Regions from separate parts of the Bacillus sp. KH172YL63 genome, predicted to be linked through region 3. Evidence: riboswitches for the same ligand, from Rfam matches in the RefSeq annotation. Region 3 holds a riboswitch; each other region holds the start of a gene.
The links. A riboswitch is a leader RNA that binds a small molecule or an ion and turns the genes downstream of it on or off. The one in region 3 is predicted to bind lysine.
Positions count from the first base shown of each region.

Region 1: linked by a shared signal. The riboswitch ahead of lysA (diaminopimelate decarboxylase) and the one ahead of KH172YL63_RS16010 (aspartate kinase) in region 3 are both predicted to bind lysine.
Region 2: linked by a shared signal. The riboswitch ahead of KH172YL63_RS18290 (Na+/H+ antiporter NhaC family protein) and the one ahead of KH172YL63_RS16010 (aspartate kinase) in region 3 are both predicted to bind lysine.

Region 1 is NZ_AP022842.1:777,052-784,452, forward strand. Features, by position in the region: gene KH172YL63_RS03850 (PTS mannitol transporter subunit IICBA) at 1-726, shown strand, start outside; gene KH172YL63_RS03855 (BglG family transcription antiterminator) at 811-2,880, shown strand; gene KH172YL63_RS03860 (mannitol-1-phosphate 5-dehydrogenase) at 2,886-4,025, shown strand; gene KH172YL63_RS03865 (2OG-Fe(II) oxygenase) at 4,616-5,263, shown strand; lysine riboswitch at 5,701-5,877, shown strand; gene lysA (diaminopimelate decarboxylase) at 5,992-7,278, shown strand; gene KH172YL63_RS03875 (ABC transporter permease subunit) at 7,379-7,401, shown strand, end outside.
Region 2 is NZ_AP022842.1:3,564,006-3,571,406, reverse strand. Features, by position in the region: gene KH172YL63_RS18320 (DUF72 domain-containing protein) at 1-613, shown strand, start outside; gene KH172YL63_RS18315 (sulfite exporter TauE/SafE family protein) at 635-1,459, shown strand; gene KH172YL63_RS18310 (bifunctional metallophosphatase/5'-nucleotidase) at 1,488-2,840, shown strand; gene KH172YL63_RS18305 (YunC family protein) at 2,897-3,199, shown strand; gene KH172YL63_RS18300 (HD-GYP domain-containing protein) at 3,522-4,634, shown strand; gene yunB (sporulation protein YunB) at 4,693-5,457, shown strand; lysine riboswitch at 5,536-5,718, shown strand; gene KH172YL63_RS18290 (Na+/H+ antiporter NhaC family protein) at 5,836-7,398, shown strand.
Region 3 is NZ_AP022842.1:3,119,839-3,127,239, forward strand. Features, by position in the region: gene sdhB (succinate dehydrogenase iron-sulfur subunit) at 81-848, opposite strand; gene sdhA (succinate dehydrogenase flavoprotein subunit) at 848-2,611, opposite strand; gene KH172YL63_RS16000 (succinate dehydrogenase cytochrome b558 subunit) at 2,685-3,293, opposite strand; gene KH172YL63_RS16005 (YslB family protein) at 3,644-4,081, shown strand; gene KH172YL63_RS16010 (aspartate kinase) at 4,209-5,447, opposite strand; lysine riboswitch at 5,636-5,814, opposite strand; gene uvrC (excinuclease ABC subunit UvrC) at 5,937-7,401, opposite strand, start outside.

The DNA of each region.
Region 1 (7,401 bases), 1.9 Mb from region 3:
GGTTCAAGTGCGATGGGTGCGTCATTGCTCCGTAAAAAAATGAAGGAAGCGGATCTTGACGTTTATGTAACGAACACATCGATCAGCAACCTTCCAGCAGATGCCCAGGTTGTCATCACACAGGAAGAATTGACGCCTCGTGCGAAAAACAAGCTTCCGAATGTGTACCATATTTCTGTTGATAACTTCTTATCAAGTCCGGAATATGACAAGCTGATCTCAAGCCTAAAGGACGGGAACAGCGGTGTACAGGCAGAAGGTGTGGAAGAAGCGGAAACTGTGGAACCGAATACAGATCCAGAGGATTTACTTCTTGAGGAAAATATCTTCATGAATCAGTCTTTTGCAACAAAAGAGGACGCGATCCGATTCGCTGGAGAAGCGCTTGTCAAAGCAGGATGCGTGGAAGAAAGCTACGTAGATGCTATGATTGAAAGAGAAGGAATCACATCTACTTATATGGGTAACAACGTTGCGATTCCACACGGTACGGAAGATGCGAAGAAAGCGGTCATCAAGTCCGGCTTCACAGTCATCCAGGTTCCGGACGGAGTGGACTTCAACGGTGAAAAGGCGAAGATGATCTTCGGCATCGCCGGCAAAGACGGTACCCACCTTGAGATCCTTTCCGGCATCGCCGTAGTCTGCTCAGAGCAGGAGAACGTCGACAAGATGGTTCAGGCGAAGTCAGCGAAAGAATTGAAAGACATTATCAACAGCAACTAGACATCATCCAGAAAGGCGGGAATTCCTGCCTTTCTGTTCTCATTTGTATCGATAAAAGCTAATCTGAGGGAAAGAGTGGAGAGAATGTTTATTACATCAAGGGAAAAAGCGATTATTGAATTGATTGTAAAAACATCGGGTAAACATACCGTTTACTCTCTTTCTGCGTTCTTGAATGTTAGCGGAAGAACCATTCAACGGAACCTAAAATCCATTGAGAGCATGTTAAAGGAATACCATCTGGAATTGAAGCGCACCGCCAATGAAGGGCTCTTCATTGACGGGAAAAATGAACATATCTATCGTTTGATCCAGCATCTGGCGGAGGCGAATCCCACCGATGAAACCCCTGAAGAGCGAAAGCTGAATCTGCTCATCACCCTTCTTCATGAAGGTCCTTCTTTTAAAAAGCAGGTGCTTGCGAATCAGCTCGGTACAAGCGTCACCACCCTGTCTGCATATCTTGACGAGCTTGCCGACTGGCTCGGTAAATTCGGCATCACCCTTACAAGGAAAAGAGGGGTAGGGGTCGAACTTTTCGCCGATGAAGGGGAAAAACGACACGCCCTTGCAAGCTTCTTCCTCGTATATTTTTACGAAGAAATCATCGAGACCCTGTATGGGATGCAAAAGGGCAATCGGCAGTCAGAGCCGGTGCTTGGATATTTCAATCCTGACTATCTAGTGAAGGCAGATCAGGTGGTAAGTGACCGGCTGGCAGAAGAACAGATCACGTTGACAGACAGTGACTACATCGGACTTATCGTCCATATCTGCCTGACGATTCAGCGGACCGAAACAGGTTATGGGTTGCAAGGGTATGAATCGGATGAGGATTCGAATGAGCACCGCCTGATGGACAGGGTGTGCAGCGAGCTTGAACAGAGCTTGAATGTCCACATCCCCGACCCGGACCGGCAATTCCTGACGGTCATATTAAAGGGATCAAAGGTGCAGGAACCGGACGTTGTGTATTATGACAGCATTCTCCTAGGTCACCTGATCAAGAATTTGATCAGGGATGTATCGGAAGACCTCCATGTGGACCTGTCCGATGACTTTTCCCTGTTCCAGGGACTGCTTGCACATATGGGACCGTCCATCTTCAGGCTGCAGCAGGAACTCGAGCTCTTCAATCCACTGACAGACGAAATCAGGAAGAAATATCCCGTCTTGTTTTTGGCAGTGAAAAAGAGTCTGGAAAAAGAGTTCAAGGACATCACGTTTCCCGATGATGAAGTGGCCTTCATAGTCCTTCATTTCGGATCGGCCATGCTCATGAATGAAGAAAAAGTCAATATCCATGCGGTTGTCGTCTGCCCGACCGGGATCGGTACGTCAAAGATGCTCGCAAGCCGCATCCAGCGTGAACTCACGATGATCAATCGAGTGGAAATCCTGTCGATCAAGGATTTCCAAACCGCGGATCTCCTAGACTATGACATCGTGATTTCCACGGTCAGGCTCCCTTTCACGGAAGTGGAGTATATTCTGGTCAGTCCGCTGCTGAGCGAAAAGGACATCGGCTTCATCCAAAGCTATCTACAGAATAACGTAGAGAAGCTGACGAGGAAAAAGTATTTACGGCCGGCCCAGCGATCGAACGGGAGCACGGGAACCGGAGTCAGGACGCTCTTGCAGGAAATCAAAGACGTCCATTCAAGTATGGAAGCCATCCTCTCAAATTTCCGGGTGTACAGGAAAGGATGCGGTGACGGACACGTCTCCATCCTGGGAGAAATGGTGGAACAGGCAGAGAAAGACGGTCTCCTTGAGCATCCGGAAGGCGTCGTCAAGCATCTCCTTGAACGGGAGAAAAAGGGCGGACTCGGCATTCCGAACACCCCTATGGGGCTTTTCCACTGCCGGGACGTGAATGTGAAGAAGCTGATCTTTCAGGTTGCCCATCTCGATGAACCTTGCCGGATCAAGGGGATGGACGGCGGGGAGATGGAAATGAAAAGCCTTCTCCTCATGCTTGCCCCTGAAGAACTGAGCAGGCGGGAGCAGGAAATCCTCAGCTTGATCTCTACAAGTTTAATCGAAGATCAAATATCCATGATGATTTATTCATCCACGAACGAAGCCATCATCGTGAAGAAACTGGAAGAGCTATTCATGGACTACTTACAAACTAACTTGATAAAGGAATGATGATGATGAAACAAACCGTACATTTTGGAGCAGGTAATATTGGAAGAGGATTTATCGGAGCTTTGTTTGCCAAATCAGGCTATCATGTAACATTCGTAGACATCGCCGAACAGGTAATCAATAAGCTCAATGAAGAAGGACGCTACCAGGTGAAACTGGCGACTGAAACGATGGAAACCGAAACAATCGAGAACGTTTCAGGACTGAACAACCTTCATCAGGAAGGGGAAGTCATCGATACGATTGCAGCGTCAACGTATTTGACGACTGCCATCGGACCGAATATCCTTCCAAGGATCGCGCCACTGATTGCAAAAGGGATCGAAAAGCATGCAGCCACTTCCGATGCGCCACTTTATGTGATTGCATGTGAAAACCAAATCGGCGCAACCGACATTTTAAAGAAGCATATCCTTGAGAACCTTGATGAGGAAACGATCGGGAAACTTGATGGAAAAGTATACTTCTTCAATTCTGCCGTTGACCGCATCGTGCCGATGCAGGATCAAAGCTCACTGGATGTACTCGTTGAACCTTACTTCGAATGGGTCGTCGAAACGACAGAAGAGATCCCTCATGTGGAAGGAATGACCATCGTCGAAGACCTTGCGCCATTCATCGAGCGTAAGTTGTTCACCGTCAACACAGGACACGCAGTCATCGCATATCTTGGCTACCTGCAAGGTAAATCAACGATCGACCAGACGCTCGCAGATGACGCGATCGCTTCTCAGGTAAAAGAAACATTGAAAGAAACAGGCGCATACCTGGTGAAACAATACGGCCTTGATGATAAAGAACATCTTGCCTACATCGACAAAAACATCGAGCGTTTCAAAAACGCCTACCTGAACGACGACGTCACACGCGTCGGCCGCGCGCCGATCCGTAAGCTCGGTCCAGACGACCGCCTGATCCGTCCGACAACAGAAGCCCAAAAAGCAGGCCTGTCCTACTCATACCTCGCCAAAGCCATCGCCGCGGCGCTGCTGTTTGATAACGCCGAGGATGAGCAAGCAATGGACATCCAAAGCATGATCAAAGAACACGGTCCAGCACATGTGTTAAAAGAAGTGAGCGGACTGGATGCAGAAAGCGACATCGTGAAAGAAGTACTTGTACAATATGAAGCGTTAAAGAAATAAAAGTGATTGATGAGCTGCCGGAGGGATTCGGCAGCTTGTTTTTTTGGGAGGGTGTGGGTTGTGGGATGAGGTATAATCGCTTAGGGTCTGACGCATAAACCAGGAAGTGACGCATAAGCTTGGGGTCTGACGCATAAATCAGGAAAGTGACGCATAAGCTTGGGATCTGACGCATAAATCAGGAAAGTGACGCATAAGTTTGGGATCTGACGCATAAATCAGGAAAGTGACGCATAACCTCGGGATCCCACGCAAAAATCCGAATCGAGCACCACCCCTCATCACCAAAAATACTCCACAACGCCAACCCATGTCCATTCTGTGAACCCCCGTAGCCACGCTATTCCTGCATTCCTATACTATCTGAACAAATCCCTTATTTTTCATGAAAAAAAAGATAGAATTCCCGTCATCCCAGGTGTAAAATATATGAAAATACGTTCACGCAGGAGGACACGGCCAAAAAATAGAATACAGTTATATGCCTATTGTTGCTATCGTTTTTCAGGTTGGGAGAATACAAGGATGCTTCCACCACTATAAAAATTCAGAATGTTAAAAATACGATAAGAGGTTGATGAAAGTTGGCAATGGATACTACTGAAATAGCTGTAAAGGAACAAACGATTTTTCACCATACGGGGAATAGAATCAAGACGGATGACAGGGAGATACAGATTATCGCGAAAGTGGAAGAGCCGCTTATTGTGGTGCTAGGCAATGTGTTGAGCCATGAAGAGTGTGACGAACTTGTCCAGCTGTCCAAAGACCGGGTGGAACGCTCGAAAATCGGGAATACCCGCACAGTGGATGAATTGAGAACGAGCAGTTCGGTATTTTTGGAAGAGTCCCATGATGTGGTGACACGTGTCGAGAAACGGATCTCGCAAATTATGAATATACCGGTCGAGCACGGGGAGGGCCTGCAGATCCTGAACTATAAACCGGGTCAGGAATACAAGGCGCACTTCGATTTCTTCTCTGCATCGGCAAGACCGGTAAAGAACCCGAGGATCAGCACGCTCGTCATGTACTTGAACGATGTGGAAGAAGGCGGGGAAACCTATTTCCCGAAATTGAATCTGTCCATTTCTCCCCAAAAAGGAATGGCCGTGTACTTTGAATATTTTTATGACAACCAAGAATTGAATGACCTGACGCTGCATGGCGGGGCACCGGTCGTCATCGGCGACAAATGGGCAGCCACACAGTGGATGAGAAGAAGAGTCTTTAAATAATAGAATGAAAGAGGGGCATCGATCGGGGATGCGCCTCTTTTTTATAGAAAGGTGCAGAGAAATGAGGAGATGCGCTCTATCAGGCTGGGAATGTGCTGTTCCCATCGACAGCTGCCGCCAATTTGAGTTGGGATTGCGTCATTTTCATCTCTGATTGCGTCATTTTTTCTGTAATTGCGTCTTAAATAGCGCTAATTGCGTCCATCCCGCCCTTTATTGCGTCTTTTTGAATAAAATGGAAACTACGCGTTCGACCACAATGAAGCTCCCAGTCTTAATAATTACATTGATTTATATCTTTACACTTCCTCGTAAATTCTTAATAGCATTCTATTCATTTTCTACATAACATTTCAAATTTCAAACTGATCCGAAAAGCATTTGACAATTCTTTCACCAGAATGGTATAGTTATGCCAATAAAATAATCAGTCACTCTCTGATAATAGAGGCGCGAGTATGAAGAGTACCTTCTTTGAGAATATTGGATTCCGGGATAAGTTGGGAAAGGCAGATCGCCGAAGCAGAAAATAGCCAATTCTATTTTTTGTTGGGCCAGCATTGAAGAAATGTTGGACTGTCACAATGCACAAGTTGTGGAGCACTATTGAAGAGATGTTAATACATAGTCTTCATCATGTTTCCGTAAACTTTGATGAATAACCGTATGAGCATCTGCTTCATACGGTTTTTTTGTGTTTTTTTAGAGAGTCTAAAGGAGTTTAGGAAATGAGTACAGTTGATGTGAATGTTCAAGGGGATTTAACAATCGGTGGGATGAGTACAGGTGAGTTGGTCGAAACGTACGGCACGCCTTTGATGGTATATGATGAAGGGATGATCCGTCGGAATGCGAGGTTGTTCCGGGAGGCGTTCGAAGAAAGTGGCCTGAACTATCAGGTGGCGTATGCGAGTAAGGCTTTTCTTTGTAAAGAGATGGTCCGTTTGGCTGATCAGGAGAATCTGTCCCTTGATGTTGTGTCTGGCGGGGAGTTGTTTACGGCTCTTGAAGCAGGGTTCCCTGCAGAGCGGATTCACTTCCACGGGAATAACAAATCTGAAGAGGAGCTTCTGATGGCCCTTGAAGCGGGCATCGGCTGCTTTGTGGTTGACAGTTTCCTTGAGCTTGAACTGCTTCATGATCTTGCGAAGGAACGTGAGCAGCAGGTGAAGATCCTGCTGAGAGTCACGCCGGGAGTGGAAGCACATACCCATGAATACATTACGACGGGGCAAGAGGACTCGAAGTTCGGATTCAGCATTTCGAATGGTCAGGCGGGGACGGCGATTCAGCTTGCGGTCAGAAAGCCATATTTCACTTTGCTCGGTCTTCATTCACATATCGGGTCGCAGATTTTTGAACAGGAAGGATTCGATCAGGCAATCGGGGTGCTGGCAGATTTCATGCAGCGCATCCGGGTCGAGCTTGATGTAACGATGCCGGTGCTGAATATCGGTGGAGGCTTTGGTGTCCGCTATACGGAAGAGGACAGTCCGCTGCCGATTCCTGTATATGTGAAAGGAATCACCGACAGTGTGAAGAATTATTTTGCGAAGAATGAATATCCGCTGCCGGAAGTCTGGGTGGAGCCTGGCCGGAGCATGGTGGCAGAAGCGGGGACGACACTTTATAAAGTCGGATCGAAGAAAATTATCCCGGACGTGCGTACGTATGTGGCGATTGATGGCGGGATGACGGACAATATCCGCCCGGCCCTGTATCAGGCCAAATACCACGCAGTGCTGGCGAACCGTCCGAATGAGGAATGTACGGAGCTTGTGAGCATTGCCGGCAAGTGCTGCGAATCTGGAGATATGCTGATCTGGGATCTGATGCTGCCTCCGACGAATTACGGTGATATTTTGGCCGTATTCAGCACAGGTGCCTACGGCTATTCGATGGCAAGCAACTATAACCGGATTCCGAGACCGGAAGTGGTGTTTGTGAAAGACGGGGAAGCCCGGGTAGTGATTGAGCGTGAAACTTACAGTGATCTTGTAAGAAAAGACAGATAAGCGACGAAAATGGAATCCATTTGGGTTCCATTTTTTTATAGTTGGAAACAGGTATTTTATGGTAATGTTAAAGAAATAACACATCTATTGGGGGAAATGTATGTTTCTGAAAATGATAGGATC
Region 2 (7,401 bases), 440 kb from region 3:
AGACATTCCGTTTGAAACGAGGGAAGGGATGTTCAACGCGTTCAGGGAATCCCTCGCTCCCTATACGGAAGCCGGAAAACTGGCGATGGTGCTCCTTCAATTCCCGCCGTGGTATGAGTGTAAGAAGGAAAATGTCGATTATATCCGGTATTGCCGGGAGCAGCTGAAGGGATATCCGCTTGCGCTCGAGTTTCGGCATCAAAGCTGGTACAAGCCTCAGTTCAGGGATAAAACGCTGGCTTTTATGAAAGAGGAAGGATGGATCCACAGTATTTGTGATGAACCGCAGGCAGGGGAAGGATCGGTGCCCCGGGTTCTCGAGGCGACAGACAAGCATGCGACCTTGATCCGTTTCCATGGCAGGAATCTGTATGGATGGAACAAGCCGAACGGGGAAGACTGGCGGGAGGTCCGCTATTTGTATCGCTACAACACTGCAGAGCTTGAAGAATGGATCCCTCATATCCATAAGCTTCATGAACAGTCCAAGGATATCTATATCTTATTTAATAATAATTCCGGCGGCGACGCGGCCGATAATGCCAAAGAACTCATTGACTTACTGGGGATCGATTATGAAGGACTCGCACCGAAACAACTGGATTTATTTTAACTGACAGGAGATGAACGGAGCATGGAATGGATTGTACTAGTATCCATTGGGTTACTGGCAGGGGCGATCGGGTCCCTGGTCGGTCTGGGGGGCGGTGTGATCATCGTCCCTGCATTGATTTACTTCGGGACATACACCACCTTGATCGATGGGATGAATCCGCAGACAGCTGTGGGTACCTCCCTTGTCATAATGATCTTTACAGGGCTGTCGTCGACACTTGCCTATTTAAAGCATAAGACCGTTGATTATAAAAGTGGATTGATCTTCTTTGCAGGAAGCGGACCCGGGTCCATACTTGGGGCATGGGTGAACAAAGGATTGAATATGGAAAGCTTCAACCTCTATTTCGGGATTTTTATGATTCTGATCGCCATTGTCCTGATGGTCCGCAATAAATTAAAACCAATCGAGAAATTCAAGGATGCCTCCTTCCAAAGGGAATTCACCGACCCGGCAGGAGAGACGTTCAGGTATGGTTATCCACCCCTTTTGGGTGCGCTGATCGCATTTGCGGTAGGATTCACTTCAGGCCTCTTCGGCATCGGGGGCGGATCCCTGATGGTGCCTGCGATGATCTTGATTTTCTTATTCCCTCCCCATGTGGCGATTGCGACATCGATGTTCATGATCTTTCTGTCTGCGCTGGTCAGTTCAGGAGCACATGTCATGTTTGGGAATGTGAAATGGCTCTATGCCCTGGCTCTTATTCCTGGGGCATGGATCGGTGCGAAGTTCGGGGCCTATTTAAATACAAAGCTTGAATCCCAGTCGTTGGTCAGCGTCTTGCGTATTATACTGATATTATTGGGTGTACGGTTGATTTATCAAGGTATAACAGGATAATATACCTCCAATAGGAGTGAATAGAGAGATGAGAGAAACCATTCATATATACCATACAAATGATTTGCACAGTCATTTTGAACACTGGCCGAGAATCAGGGAATTTTTGAAATCGAGGAAGAAGTGGCACCACAGTGAAGGAGAACCGGTTTATGTATTCGACATCGGCGATCATGTAGACCGTTCTCATCCGTTAACGGAAGCGACGCTTGGAAAAGGGAACGTCGCGTTACTGAATGAGGTGGGATTCGATGCTGTCACAATCGGAAACAACGAAGGAATCACACTTGATTATCACGAGTTGGACCATCTGTATGACGATGCAGCATTTCCAGTCATCGTCGGGAATCTGTTGGACCGTTCGTCGCAGCTTCCCCAATGGGTGAAAAAGCATCATACGTTCCAGACTCAAAGCGGTATGAGAATAGGGGTACTGGGGTTGACCGCCTTTTTTAAACCCTTTTATGAAGCCCTTGGCTGGCATATCACCTCTCCGATGGAAGAACTGGGGGGATTGATTGAAGAGATTGCCTCAGATGTGGATATGATCGTCCTTCTCTCTCATTTAGGGATACGGGATGACGAGCTGATTGCCGAGCGCTGGCCGGAGATAGACGTCATTCTTGGTGCACACACACATCATGTGCTTCATCAAGGGAAAGAAATCCAGGGGACGATGCTTGGTGCTGCAGGGAAATACGGGCACTATGTCGGTCATATGATGATCGAGATTGATGGTGAGAGGAAACAGATCACGTCTAAGAAAGCACAGCTCTATGGCCATCAAGAACTTCCTTGTGTTGAAGAAGAGAAAGGGGAAGCGTGCAGTTGGGTGAAAGAAGGAGAAGGGTTACTGAATGAGGAAGTGGCCAAGCTTACGGCCCCGGTCTCTACAGACTGGTTTCAGCCTTCTTCCCTCCCACAGCTGTTGAGCGATGCCCTTCAGGAATGGTGTGAAGCCGATTGTGCTTTTCTAAATTCCGGTCTCCTGTTGGAAGGGCTGAAAGAAGGAAGCGTCACGAAGCAGGATCTGCATCGCATCCTTCCCCATCCAATCAACCCTTGTGTCATTCACATCAAAGGATCGGAGCTGAAGGAAATCATCAGGCAGACGTGGAATGAAGACTGGCCGCACCTGCAAGTGAAAGGCCTTGGCTTCAGGGGAACAGTGATGGGGAGCTTTGTATACAGCAAGATCTCCTGGGAGGGACATGATTTCCTGATTGACAGCAAACCGCTTAAACAAGAGAAGGTGTACAAGCTTGCATTGCCGGATATGTTCACATTCGGTCATTTCTTTCCGGATATCAAGAGACTGGAAAAGAAGTACTTCATGCCGGAATTTCTGCGGGATGTCCTCCAGTGGAAATTAAAGCAGTAAAGGAATCACCGTTTCATCTTTCACGTCATACATATGAGTGAAAGGAGCGATGTGACATGATGAATGTATCTCCCATTACAATAGAGGGACATACCTTTACTGCAATTTCAGTAGAACTGCCGAAAACCAATCTCCTCGTCGTGACGAGTGAAAAAGGATATATTATGTGTGGCGCACTGGATGTAGCGCTGCTTAATGAAAAGCTCAAGGACAGGGGAATCATAGCAGGCAGGGCGGTCGGTGTAAAAAGCATCGATCAGCTTCTCGACGCCCCCCTCGAATCGATTACCCATGAAGCGGCCAACCGGGGCATCCACCCTGGCATGATCGGTCGGGATGCCCTGCTGAAAATGATATAATGCGACATTGAACCAGCTGAGTAATGGACAGCTGGTTTTATTATGAAATCAAACTGTACCAGGCGGTGGAGTGAAACCCTTTTTCGGTAAAAGATTTATACGTTGCCAACTAGTAAATATGCAAAGGGATGTTGAAAAGGTGTTGGAATTCCTGAATCAAATGAAGGGAAACACCTGGAGAACTGCAGGGTTTTTACCTGTTTGTACAATATTCTTTCATGAATAAAAAACGAAAATCATCTTGCAAGCTTACTTGAATCATTTATAATGGAGATACTAGGAATATTTGTCGAAATATGAAAGAAAAGCATGGGAGAAATCAATGAGGCTAATATCTACGAGGGCTCTTAAGCCCGGCATGGTTCTGGCTACAACGGTATATAATGTAAAGGGACAGGCATTGTTGCATGATAATGTTCCGATCACTGAACGCATGATTTATAGATTGCAGGAGATCGGCATTCAGTATGTCTATATTGAAGACTACCTTTCCAGCGGGATCCATGTAAAAGGGACCGTTTCAGGCAAGGTCAGGCAGGTCGCTGTTCAACATATCGAGAAAGCCTTTAACCAATTGAGCTCATCGAAACAACAGCCCAATCTGCTTGTCATCGAGGATAGCGCAAGACAGCTGAAGCAAGTAATCGATGTAGTTCTATCCGAAGTAAAAGCAAACAATGATCTCCTTACGATTTTGACAGATGTCTTTGAATATGATTCTTATATTTTCCATCATTCATTTAATGTAACACTCTATACACTTTCAATCGGACTTGAATTGAAACTGCCTCCCAAGCAGCTGGAGCAGCTGGGGGTGGGGGCAATTCTTCATGATATCGGGAAGATGCTTGTACCGGAAGAGATCCTTCTAAAGCCGGGCAGGCTTTCAGAGGCGGAATTCAATGAGATCAAAAAGCATGCTGAGCACGGCTTTGAAATCCTGCGGAAACTTTATTCGGTGCCTTTGATCATCGCCCACTGTGCCTATCAGCATCATGAAAGGCTCGACGGCACCGGGTACCCGCGGGGGATCAAAGGGGAAGAAATCCATCCCTTTGCAAAGATCATCGCCGTCGCTGATGTGTTCGACGCCATGACGTCTAACCGCATATACAAAAAAGCCATGCTTCCCCATGAAGCCCTGGAGATATTGTATGCAGGATCCGGAACCCTGTTTGATGCAAACGTGATCGAAGCGTTCAGGTCTTCGGTTGCAATCTATCCAACCGGGATGATCGTAGAATTGAGTGACGGCCGCAAGGGAATCGTAACCGATCAGAACAAAGGGGTCACAGACCGTCCGGTGGTCCGCATCATCGAAGAAAATGGGGAAGAGCTGCAAACTCCGTACCCGATGGACTTAAGTGCCGAATTAGACAAGGTGATCACAGGTTTTGATCCGGAGTATGAACCCCAATCGCTTAAAATTAAATAAATATTTGCGTTAAACCCCTCTTACAGTGCATACAAATAGCTTGTAAGGGGGGATTTTTTTGTCAAAGTTCAAAACGTACAAACCCCGAAGAGGAGGTCCGCTGCCTTTTCGATATGTCATGATCATAACCTTTCTGTTCTTCATGATTTCGACCGGATTTGGATTGTGGATCATTAATAAAGGGTTGAAGCCGACGCTTCTTGCATATGCCGAAACACAAACGAGCAGGATCGGGACACTTGTGATCAATAAAGCGATCAATAAGAAGATTGCCGATGTCCTCGATATTGCAGATATAACGGAAGAAGTAAAAAACTCGGAAGGTGATATCGTTTCGTTTAAATATAATACCCAGACCATTAACCGTGTGCAGGCGGAGATTACAAATCTGGTACAGCAAAACCTTCAGGAAGCAGAAGAAGGCAATATTGAGAACCTCGAATTCATCACCGAGGTTGAAATCGATAAAGAAAAGTCAGAAGCATCGAAGGGCATCACCTATTCGGTCCCCCTAGGGCAGGCGACGAATAACGTCCTTCTCGGGAATCTTGGTCCGAAGATACCGATCCAGTTCCATTCCATCGGTGACGTCCGTTCCGATGTGAAAACGACCGTGGAGCAGTTTGGGATCAACAATGCCGTCGTAAAGGTGTTTGTGGAGCTTGAAGTGAATGTGCAGATCATCATTCCTTTTGCGACGAAAACGGAAACGATCAAGCAGGATATCCTTGTTGCGATGGGGACAGTCCATCTGGATGTGCCGCAATTTTATAATAACGGAGGCGGGGATGCAGGACCTTCAATAGAAATACCTACAAATTAGTTTGAAAAAATAAGTTGTCAAAAGAAAGAGAGTTTGTTATATTAATAAAGAAAATTTTATAACACCACATCATCAGTCCGATGGGGTAGAGGCGCAGGGTTCAAGAGTAATCTGTTTGAGGATGACAACGTTGAGAACAGACAAAAGGGAACTTATGCCGAAGTAAATAGACTTGTCGCAAGTATATTTGCTGGGGTTATCTTGAAGAAGGATAACACTGTCATTATAGGGTAATCTCTATAATGGGGAGCTACAGATCGTGATGGAGCACATACATTACTAACAAAGGTAATGATAGTTACTCTATCGTTGCCTTTTTTTATTATCCTCTGTCATGCTACGCTGGTTCCCCCCTATCAACTTTAGGAGGAGGACACAATGGAAAACACGATTTACTCACTTTTACCACCCCTTTTAGCCATTCTTATGGTTATTCTCACAAGACGGGTACTACTCTCACTGGGAGTTGGCATCGTCGCTTCTGCTTTCTTATTGGCAGATTTCTCACTTACCAAAACATTCAGCTTTATGTGGGACGCCTTTAAAGGCATCTTTGTCTCAGATGGGGAATTGAACACCTGGAATGTATATATTATTTTCTTCTTGCTTATCCTTGGTGTGATCACTGCATTTGTGAACATTTCCGGAGGCAGCCGCGCATTTGGTGAATGGGCGATGAAACGGGTCAAGACAAGAAAGGGCGCACAGCTTTTGGCTGCGGTTTTAGGTATCATAATTTTCATCGATGACTATTTTAATGCCCTTGCAGTCGGACAGGTTTCAAGACCGATTACGGACCGCCACAAAATTTCACGTGCAAAGCTTGCTTATATCATTGACTCGACATCTGCACCGATCTGTGTCGTATCACCGATTTCAAGTTGGGGAGCGTACATCATCGGAATCATCGGTTCGATCCTTGCAGCACACAGCATTACCGAGTACACGGCATTCTCGGCGTTCATCCAGATGATCCCGATGAACCTGTATGTCTGGGCCGCTATCCTGCTCGTCGTGATGGTTGCCTATAAAGGCCTGGACTTTGGGAAAATGAAAGAACACGAAGTGAGGGCACTTGAAACGGGCGCTCTTTATGATCCTGAAAAAGAAATTCCGGGAGAATTGAAAAACGATCTTCCTGTCAGTACAAAAGGAACGGTCGGCGATCTTGTCTGGCCTATCGTAGCGCTTGTGGTCGGGACAGTATCCATGATGCTGTGGACTGGTTATGAAGCGGTCGGAGCCTTTGATTTACTGCCGATTTTTGAAAATACAGATGTAACGAAATCATTATTGTACGGTGGATTATTCGGCATGTTTGTTGCCCTGGTATTCTTCCTCCGTCAAGTGATGATGAAGGGAATCGAGACACGTGCCGTTGGTACAGCTGTCGTTGAAGGCATCAAGTCGATGCTGCCAGCCGTGTACATCCTGATCTTCGCCTGGACGATTGTCACACTGATCGATCAGCTGCAGACAGGTACGTATCTTGCCGGACTCGTTGAAACATCCAACCTGCCGATGCAGGCACTGCCTGTCATCTTATTCCTTGTAGCAGGCATCATGGCATTCTCCACCGGTACATCTTGGGGATCATTCGGGATCCTGCTTCCGATTGCCGGAGAAATCGCTGCTGCAACAGACGTCAGCATTTTACTGCCTGCAATGGCTGCTGTCCTTGCGGGATCTGTACTTGGTGACCACTGCTCACCGATTTCTGATACAACAATCCTCTCTTCTACAGGAGCGGGGAGCAATCACATCGATCACGTGATCACTCAGCTGCCATATGCCATCATCGGCGCTGTAGTCGCTTCAATCGGATACCTCGTATTAGGATTCACGGGAAGCACCCTGCTAGGACTCGCCGTGGTGATCATCCTGATCGTCGCATTCGCCTTGCTGTTTGGAGAAAAAGCCAAACCGGCACCAGCTGAATAAACT
Region 3 (7,401 bases):
TTTTGTCTACTATGCAGCAAAATGGGCTGTTTTATGAAAAACAAAAAGCACTCCCCCGAAGGAAAGTGCTTTTGCTGGTATCAGTCAACCATATGATCGCTTCCGAAGAAGTTCTTGAACATTTGGAAAGTGGTTTCCCTGTTCAGTGCGGCAATCGATGTTGTCAAAGGAATTCCTTTTGGACATGATTGAACACAGTTTTGGGAGTTTCCACAGTTTGCAAGGCCGCCGTCACCCATGATGGCTTCCAGACGCTCGTCCTGGTTCATCGCACCTGTTGGATGGGCGTTGAACAGACGTACCTGCGATAATGGCGCCGGACCGATGAAGTCCGATTTGCTGTTTACGTTCGGGCACGCTTCAAGGCATACTCCGCACGTCATGCATTTCGATAATTCATACGCCCACTGACGCTTTTTCTCCGGCATACGCGGTCCAGGACCAAGATCGTACGTTCCATCGATCGGGATCCATGCTTTGACCTTTTTCAAGCTGTCGAACATGCGGCTGCGGTCTACCTGCAGGTCGCGGACAACAGGGAATGTGCGCATCGGCTCAAGGCGGATCGGCTGTTCCAATTGATCGACAAGTGCCGTACATGACTGTCTCGGCTTCCCGTTGATCACCATTGAACAAGCTCCACACACCTCTTCAAGACAGTTCATGTCCCAGTTGATCGGAGTGGTTTGTTCCCCTTTGGCATTGACCGGGTTACGACGGATTTCCATCAGTGCGGAAATGACGTTCATATTCGGACGGTAATCTAGTTCGAACTCTTCTTGGAAAGGGGCTGCTTCCGGGCTGTCCTGACGAGTAATGATAAAACGGACTTTTTTATTTTCACTCATCATTTACTTCCCCCTTTGCTTTTAGAATAGTCACGCTTACGCGGCGGGATCAGTGATGTATCCACTTCCTCGTAATGGAACTCAGGTGAATTCGTCACGGCATTGTATTTCGCCATTGTCGTCTTCAGGAATTCTTCATCATTACGTTCCGGGAAGTCAGGCTTGTAATGGGCGCCGCGGCTTTCATCACGATTCAATGCGCCGATTGTGATGACACGGGCAAGCTGCAGCATGTTCCACAATTGACGGGTGAATGTCGCACCTTGGTTGCTCCATTTTGCCGTATCATTGATATTGATTTTTTTGTAACGCTCCATCAGTTCCAGGATCTTCTCATCGGTCTGCTTCAGCTTGTCGTTATGACGTACAACCGTTACGTTATCCGTCATCCATTCGCCAAGCTCCTTATGGATAACGTACGCATTTTCCGTACCATCCATAGACATGATGTCGTTCCATTTATCTTCTTCCTGCTTCACGTAGCGCTCAAACAGTTCAGATGGAACAGATTCGGACGTTTTCTCCAAACCTTCAATATATTTAATTGCGTTAGGACCGGCGACCATACCACCGTAAATCGCAGATAATAACGAGTTCGCACCCAGACGGTTACCACCGTGCTGTGAATAATCACACTCACCGGCAGCGAATAGACCAGGGATATTCGTCATTTGATCGTAATCAACCCATAATCCACCCATTGAGTAGTGAACGGCAGGGAAGATTTTCATTGGTACTTTACGCGGATCGTCACCCATGAACTTCTCATAGATTTCGATGATTCCGCCAAGCTTGATATCAAGCTCTTTAGAATCTTTATGGGAAAGATCCAGGTAAACCATGTTCTCTCCATTAATACCAAGCTTTTGATTCACGCACACGTCAAAGATTTCACGGGTGGCGATATCACGTGGTACAAGGTTTCCGTATGCAGGATACTTCTCTTCAAGGAAGTACCAAGGCTTACCGTCTTTATACGTCCAGACTCGTCCACCTTCACCACGGGCAGATTCACTCATGAGGCGGAGCTTATCGTCCCCGGGAATCGCAGTCGGATGGATCTGGATGAACTCACCATTTGCATAGTAAGCACCCTGCTGATACACGATCGATGCAGCTGAACCTGTATTGATGACAGAGTTTGTAGACTTACCGAAGATGATCCCCGGCCCGCCTGATGCCATGATGACTGCATCTGCTGCAAAGGATTTGATTTCCATCGTTTGAAGGTTTTGCGCCACGATCCCACGTGCGACGCCTTCGTCATCAATGACGACCCCAAGGAATTCCCAACCTTCGAACTTGCTTACTAATCCAGCCACTTCATGGCGGCGTACCTGCTCGTCCAGTGCATATAACAACTGCTGACCAGTTGTCGCACCTGCGAATGCGGTTCTGTGATGCTGAGTCCCACCGAAACGACGGAAATCAAGCAATCCTTCCGGCGTACGGTTGAACATGACACCCATACGATCAAGCAAGTGGATGATCCCAGGTGCCGCTTCCGTCATCGCTTTGACAGGCGGTTGATTGGCTAAGAAATCCCCGCCATAAACCGTATCGTCAAAATGTTCCCAAGGAGAGTCCCCTTCTCCCTTCGTATTAACGGCTCCGTTAATACCGCCTTGTGCACATACAGAGTGAGAACGCTTTACGGGTACCAGTGAGAATAAATCGACTTGCGTTCCTTTTTCTGCTGCTTTAATTGTGGCCATCAGGCCGGCTAAACCGCCACCGACAACGATGATTTTGCCTTTACTCATCGTGACTCACTCCTTTTCCTACCATACTTCGAGAGCACTTATTTAATCTATCAGACTCGCATATCATTCATTCTTATACGAAGGCAAAGATTGCACGCATACCGACAATCGATAATGCCACAAAAATCCCGATCGTAACATATGTAGCAATTAATTGAGAACGTGGTGTAACCGTAAGTCCCCAGCTCACGCAGAATGACCATAAGCCGTTTGCGAAGTGGAAGATCGTTGAAAGCACACCAAGCACGTAAAATCCTAACATAAATGGATTCGATAAAATGTTTTCCATCATTTGAAAGTTCACTTCAGCTCCAAAAGCTGCCGCTACCCTTGTTTCCCAGATATGCCATGTTACGAAAATGAATGTGATCACTCCGGAAACACGTTGAAGCAAAAACATCCAGTTACGGAAATAACCGAACCTGCTTGCATTATTCTTTGAAGTGAATGCAATATAGATTCCGTAAATCGCATGGAAATACAATGGAAGGAAGATGATAAAGAGTTCAAGGAAATAACGGAAAGGAAGACTTTCCATAAAGTGTGCCGCTTGGTTAAATGACTCTTCCCCACCAGTGGCAAAATGGTTCACGACTAAATGTTGTGTTAAAAATAATCCAACTGGAATAACACCTAGCAATGAATGAAGCCTGCGATAATTAAATTCTCGATTTCCAGCCATGATTTACCCCCCTTAATGATAAAATATGAATTCGCTTTCTAATTCTATCTACCAATATTAGACAGCGATACATATTTTATATTGTAACAATAATGTGACATGTTCATTTTACTCCCAAGGAGTGGAAGCGTCAAGAAAACGTATTCATAATTTCGACAATATCGCAAAAATATTTTTAATATATTGATAACGAAAAAGAAGCGGTTTTCCCTGTTAAAATATTTGAAAATTTAAACAAATGGAGAAATAATATTATAGCGCCAAAATATCCCAACGTCATTTTTTCATTGTATGGGATGATAATTCCCCTTTTCATGTATATAATAGTTTTATAGAAAGAGGGGATTTACTTGGAACAGAAAAATGAAGAAATACAGCAGCCGTCCGTTCCAATCTTCGGATATGAAATGTTACGAGACATATTGATTCCAGATATTTTAGGCAAACATACGCCGGATATTCTCTACTGGGGTGGAAAACAGCTTTCCCGGAAGTTCCCCCTTCATTCAACCGAGGAATTATCATCATTCTTCACTGAAGCCGGCTGGGGAAATCTGACGCTTCTGGAACAAAAGAAAAGCGAGATGACCTTTGAATTAAACGGACCGGTGATCGAACGGCGCCTGGCACTGAAAACAGATGTCAACTTCAAGCTGGAAACAGGGTTTCTTGCGGAACAAATCCAACTGCAGAGAAAATGCGTGGCAGAAGCTGCCGATGAAATACATAAGCGGAATCATTCCGTGAAAATCGTCGTGAGATGGGACGATAAAGACATCATAGAATAAATCAACTTTAGTGACTACATCCAGGCAAGACTCAGCATGTTTTCAAAAAAGAATCCGAACTCATTCGATCTTTAGCAAGATTTTCGAATGATCGTTCGGATTTTTTTTATTCTTTTTCACCTTTATGTTACAGCGTGACTTCCTCCACTTTCACGGCATCTAGGTTGAACGCCGTATGCAGGACGCGGGCTGCTTTTTGCATATATTCTCCGTCCACGACTGTTGATACTTTGATTTCTGATGTGCTGACCATTTTGACAGTGATGTCATTCTGGGCCAATACTTCGAACATTTCCGCTGCAACACCTGGGTTTGAAATCATGCCGGATCCGACGATGGATACTTTCGCAAGTCCGCTTTCATGTTCAACATGGGTAAATTTCAGTACATTTTTATTGCGCTCGAGCACAGACAGGGTTTCTTCAAGATCCTGTTCTTTGATCGAGAAAGATAAGTTGGTTGTATTCTGGTCGGTTTGGGTCTGGATGATGATATCTACATTCAGATGATTCTTGGCAAGTGTCGTGAACACGGAAGAAAGGCCCGTCAACGCATTTTGGAGTCCGAATACCGTGACCCGTGTGATGTCATTTTCAAATGCTACTCCTCTTACAATCAGGTTTTGTTCCATGCTTGCTTCCTCCTCAATATACGTTCCTTCTGCTCTTTCAATACTGGATCTTACTTCCAGCGGGATTGAATAGTTTTTCGCAAACTCCACCGCCCTCGGATGCAGGACGCCTGCACCGAGATTGGCCAGTTCAAGCATTTCATCATAAGAGATGGACGGTAATTTCCTTGCTCCTTCAATAAAGCGGGGATCAGTCGTATACACCCCGTCCACGTCTGTATAAATATCACAGCGTTCCGCTTTCAGCGCAGCTGCGATCGCAACCGCCGTCGTATCCGAGCCGCCGCGGCCCAGGGTGGTGATTTCCCCTGCTTCAGTCATGCCCTGGAATCCGGCTACAATGACGACTCTTCCTTCCTGAAGGTTCGCCTCGATTTTCTCAGTATGGATGTTTGTGATCCTCGCGTTGCTGTGTACGGATTCGGTTTCGATCCCGGCCTGCCAGCCTGTAAATGAAATGGCGTCATGCCCGGCCTGGATGAGGGCCATCGTCAGCAGGGATATCGTCACCTGCTCTCCGGTTGAGAGCAGCATATCCATCTCCCGTTTGCTCGGCTGTGATGTAATCTCCCTTGCAAGACCTACAAGCGTATCGGTCGTTTTCCCCATGGCAGACACCACGACGACGACATCATTCCCTCTTTCTTTTTCTTCAGCGATCCTTGACGCAACATTTTGAATTCTGTCTACAGACCCGACTGAAGTCCCACCGAATTTCTGAACAATAATACTCACGACTTCTCCCTCTTTCTGAGCGCAAATCCATGGCTCAATTTTTATGATGAAGAGTAATCACAATCATCCTATGTGTTCACATACAGGCCTGAAACAGACCTCATTGCTGATAATAAAAAAAGCAATGAGAATGATATCTCATTGCTTTATGAACATACAGCGGAACATACGTAATAGGTTCATTGGCATTGTGAGATAGCTCTCCAAGATTGAATCATCTTGACAATCCTACATTTCTTAAACGCAGGACCAGCGGAAACAGCATGAGACTATAACCACTTCGGCGATTCTCCCCTTTCCAGGCATCTCAACGGAGCTCATACTCCTCTTCACCTGTACTCTTGAAGTTCGCACCTCTATCACCACTTTAAAAAGTGATAATGTATAAATTTTCATTTATTATAGCACACGGGATTTCGTGATACAATGTGCATTTTCAAATTAGCTACTTTTATCATGGTTTTTGCAAATCGTATTACAGACTACTTTCTAAGTATTCTGCTTCAGCTTCTCCACCAAATCCTTTGCGACTGCTTCAGGAATCCCAATCTCGGTGAATTGTTCAACACTGGCTTCTTTCATTTTCTTCATGGAACCAAAATGCTTCAGCAGCTGCTTTTTCCTCTTTGGTCCAATCCCGTCAATGTCATCAAGCGTAGATTGAAATGCGCTCTTCCCTCTGAGCTGACGGTGGAAGGTGATGGCGAAACGGTGGACTTCGTCCTGGATCCGCTGCAGAAGATAGAATTCCTGGCTTCGTTTCTCAAGCGGTACAATCTGTAGGGGATTCCCGTATAGCAGCTCGGACGTCTGGTGCTTGTCGTCCTTCGCCAGTCCACCAATCGGGATATCGAGTCCCAGTTCCTGCTCCAGCACTTCTCTCGCTGCTTCGATTTGTCCTTTTCCTCCATCGATGATGATGAGGTCGGGTAAAGGCAGCCCGTCTTTCAATACTCTGCTGTATCTTCTCCGGACAACTTCCCTCATGGAATCATAATCATCCGGACCGGTAACGGTCTTGATCTTGTACTTACGGTATTCTTTCTTCTCCGGTTTGCCGTCGATGAAGACAATCATCGCCGAAACCGGGTCTGATCCCTGGATGTTCGAGTTATCGAACGCTTCGATCCTGAACGGGGTATAAATCCCCATATGCTCCCCGAGTCGTTCAATGGCTTTGATCGTCCGTTCTTCATCCCTTTCGATCAGGGCAAATTTTTCACCGAGTGCCTGGCTCGCATTTTTCTCGGCAAGCTTCACCAGTTCCTTCTTCTTACCACGTTGAGGCTGTGTGATTTTCACATCCAGCAGCTTTGCCGCCAGTTCCACATCGATACTTTCCGGTAGGAATATTTCCTTCGGCTTAAAATGATTGGATTTAGAATAGAACTGCCCTAGGAACGTCAGGAATTCACCTTCTGGTTCATCATAGACAGGGAACAAGGAAACGTCCCGTTCTATGAGCTTCCCTTGCCGGACGAAGAACACCTGCACACACATCCAGCCTTTATCAACCGAATAGCCGAACACATCACGGTCGGTGAAATCGGTCATCGTCATTTTCTGTTTTTCCATCGTCGCTTCGATGTGGAGGATCTGGTCCCTGAATTCCTTTGCTCTTTCAAATTCCAGATTCTCCGCCGCCTCGTTCATCTTTTCCGTCAACTGTTTCTTGATGTCTTTATATCCTCCATTAAGAAACCTGGAAATCTCATCGACCATTTCACGGTATGTATCCTTGCTCACTTCTTTGATGCACGGGGCGAGACATTGCCCCATATGGTAGTAAAGGCATGCCCTGTCAGGAAGGGTCGTGCATTTCCGCAGAGGATACAGCCGGTCAAGCAGCTTCTTCGTTTCATTCGCCGCCCCGGCGTTCGGGTACGGTCCGAAATACCTCCCCTTTCCCCGTTGTACTTTACGGGTGGTGATGAGCCTCGGATGCCGTTCATTG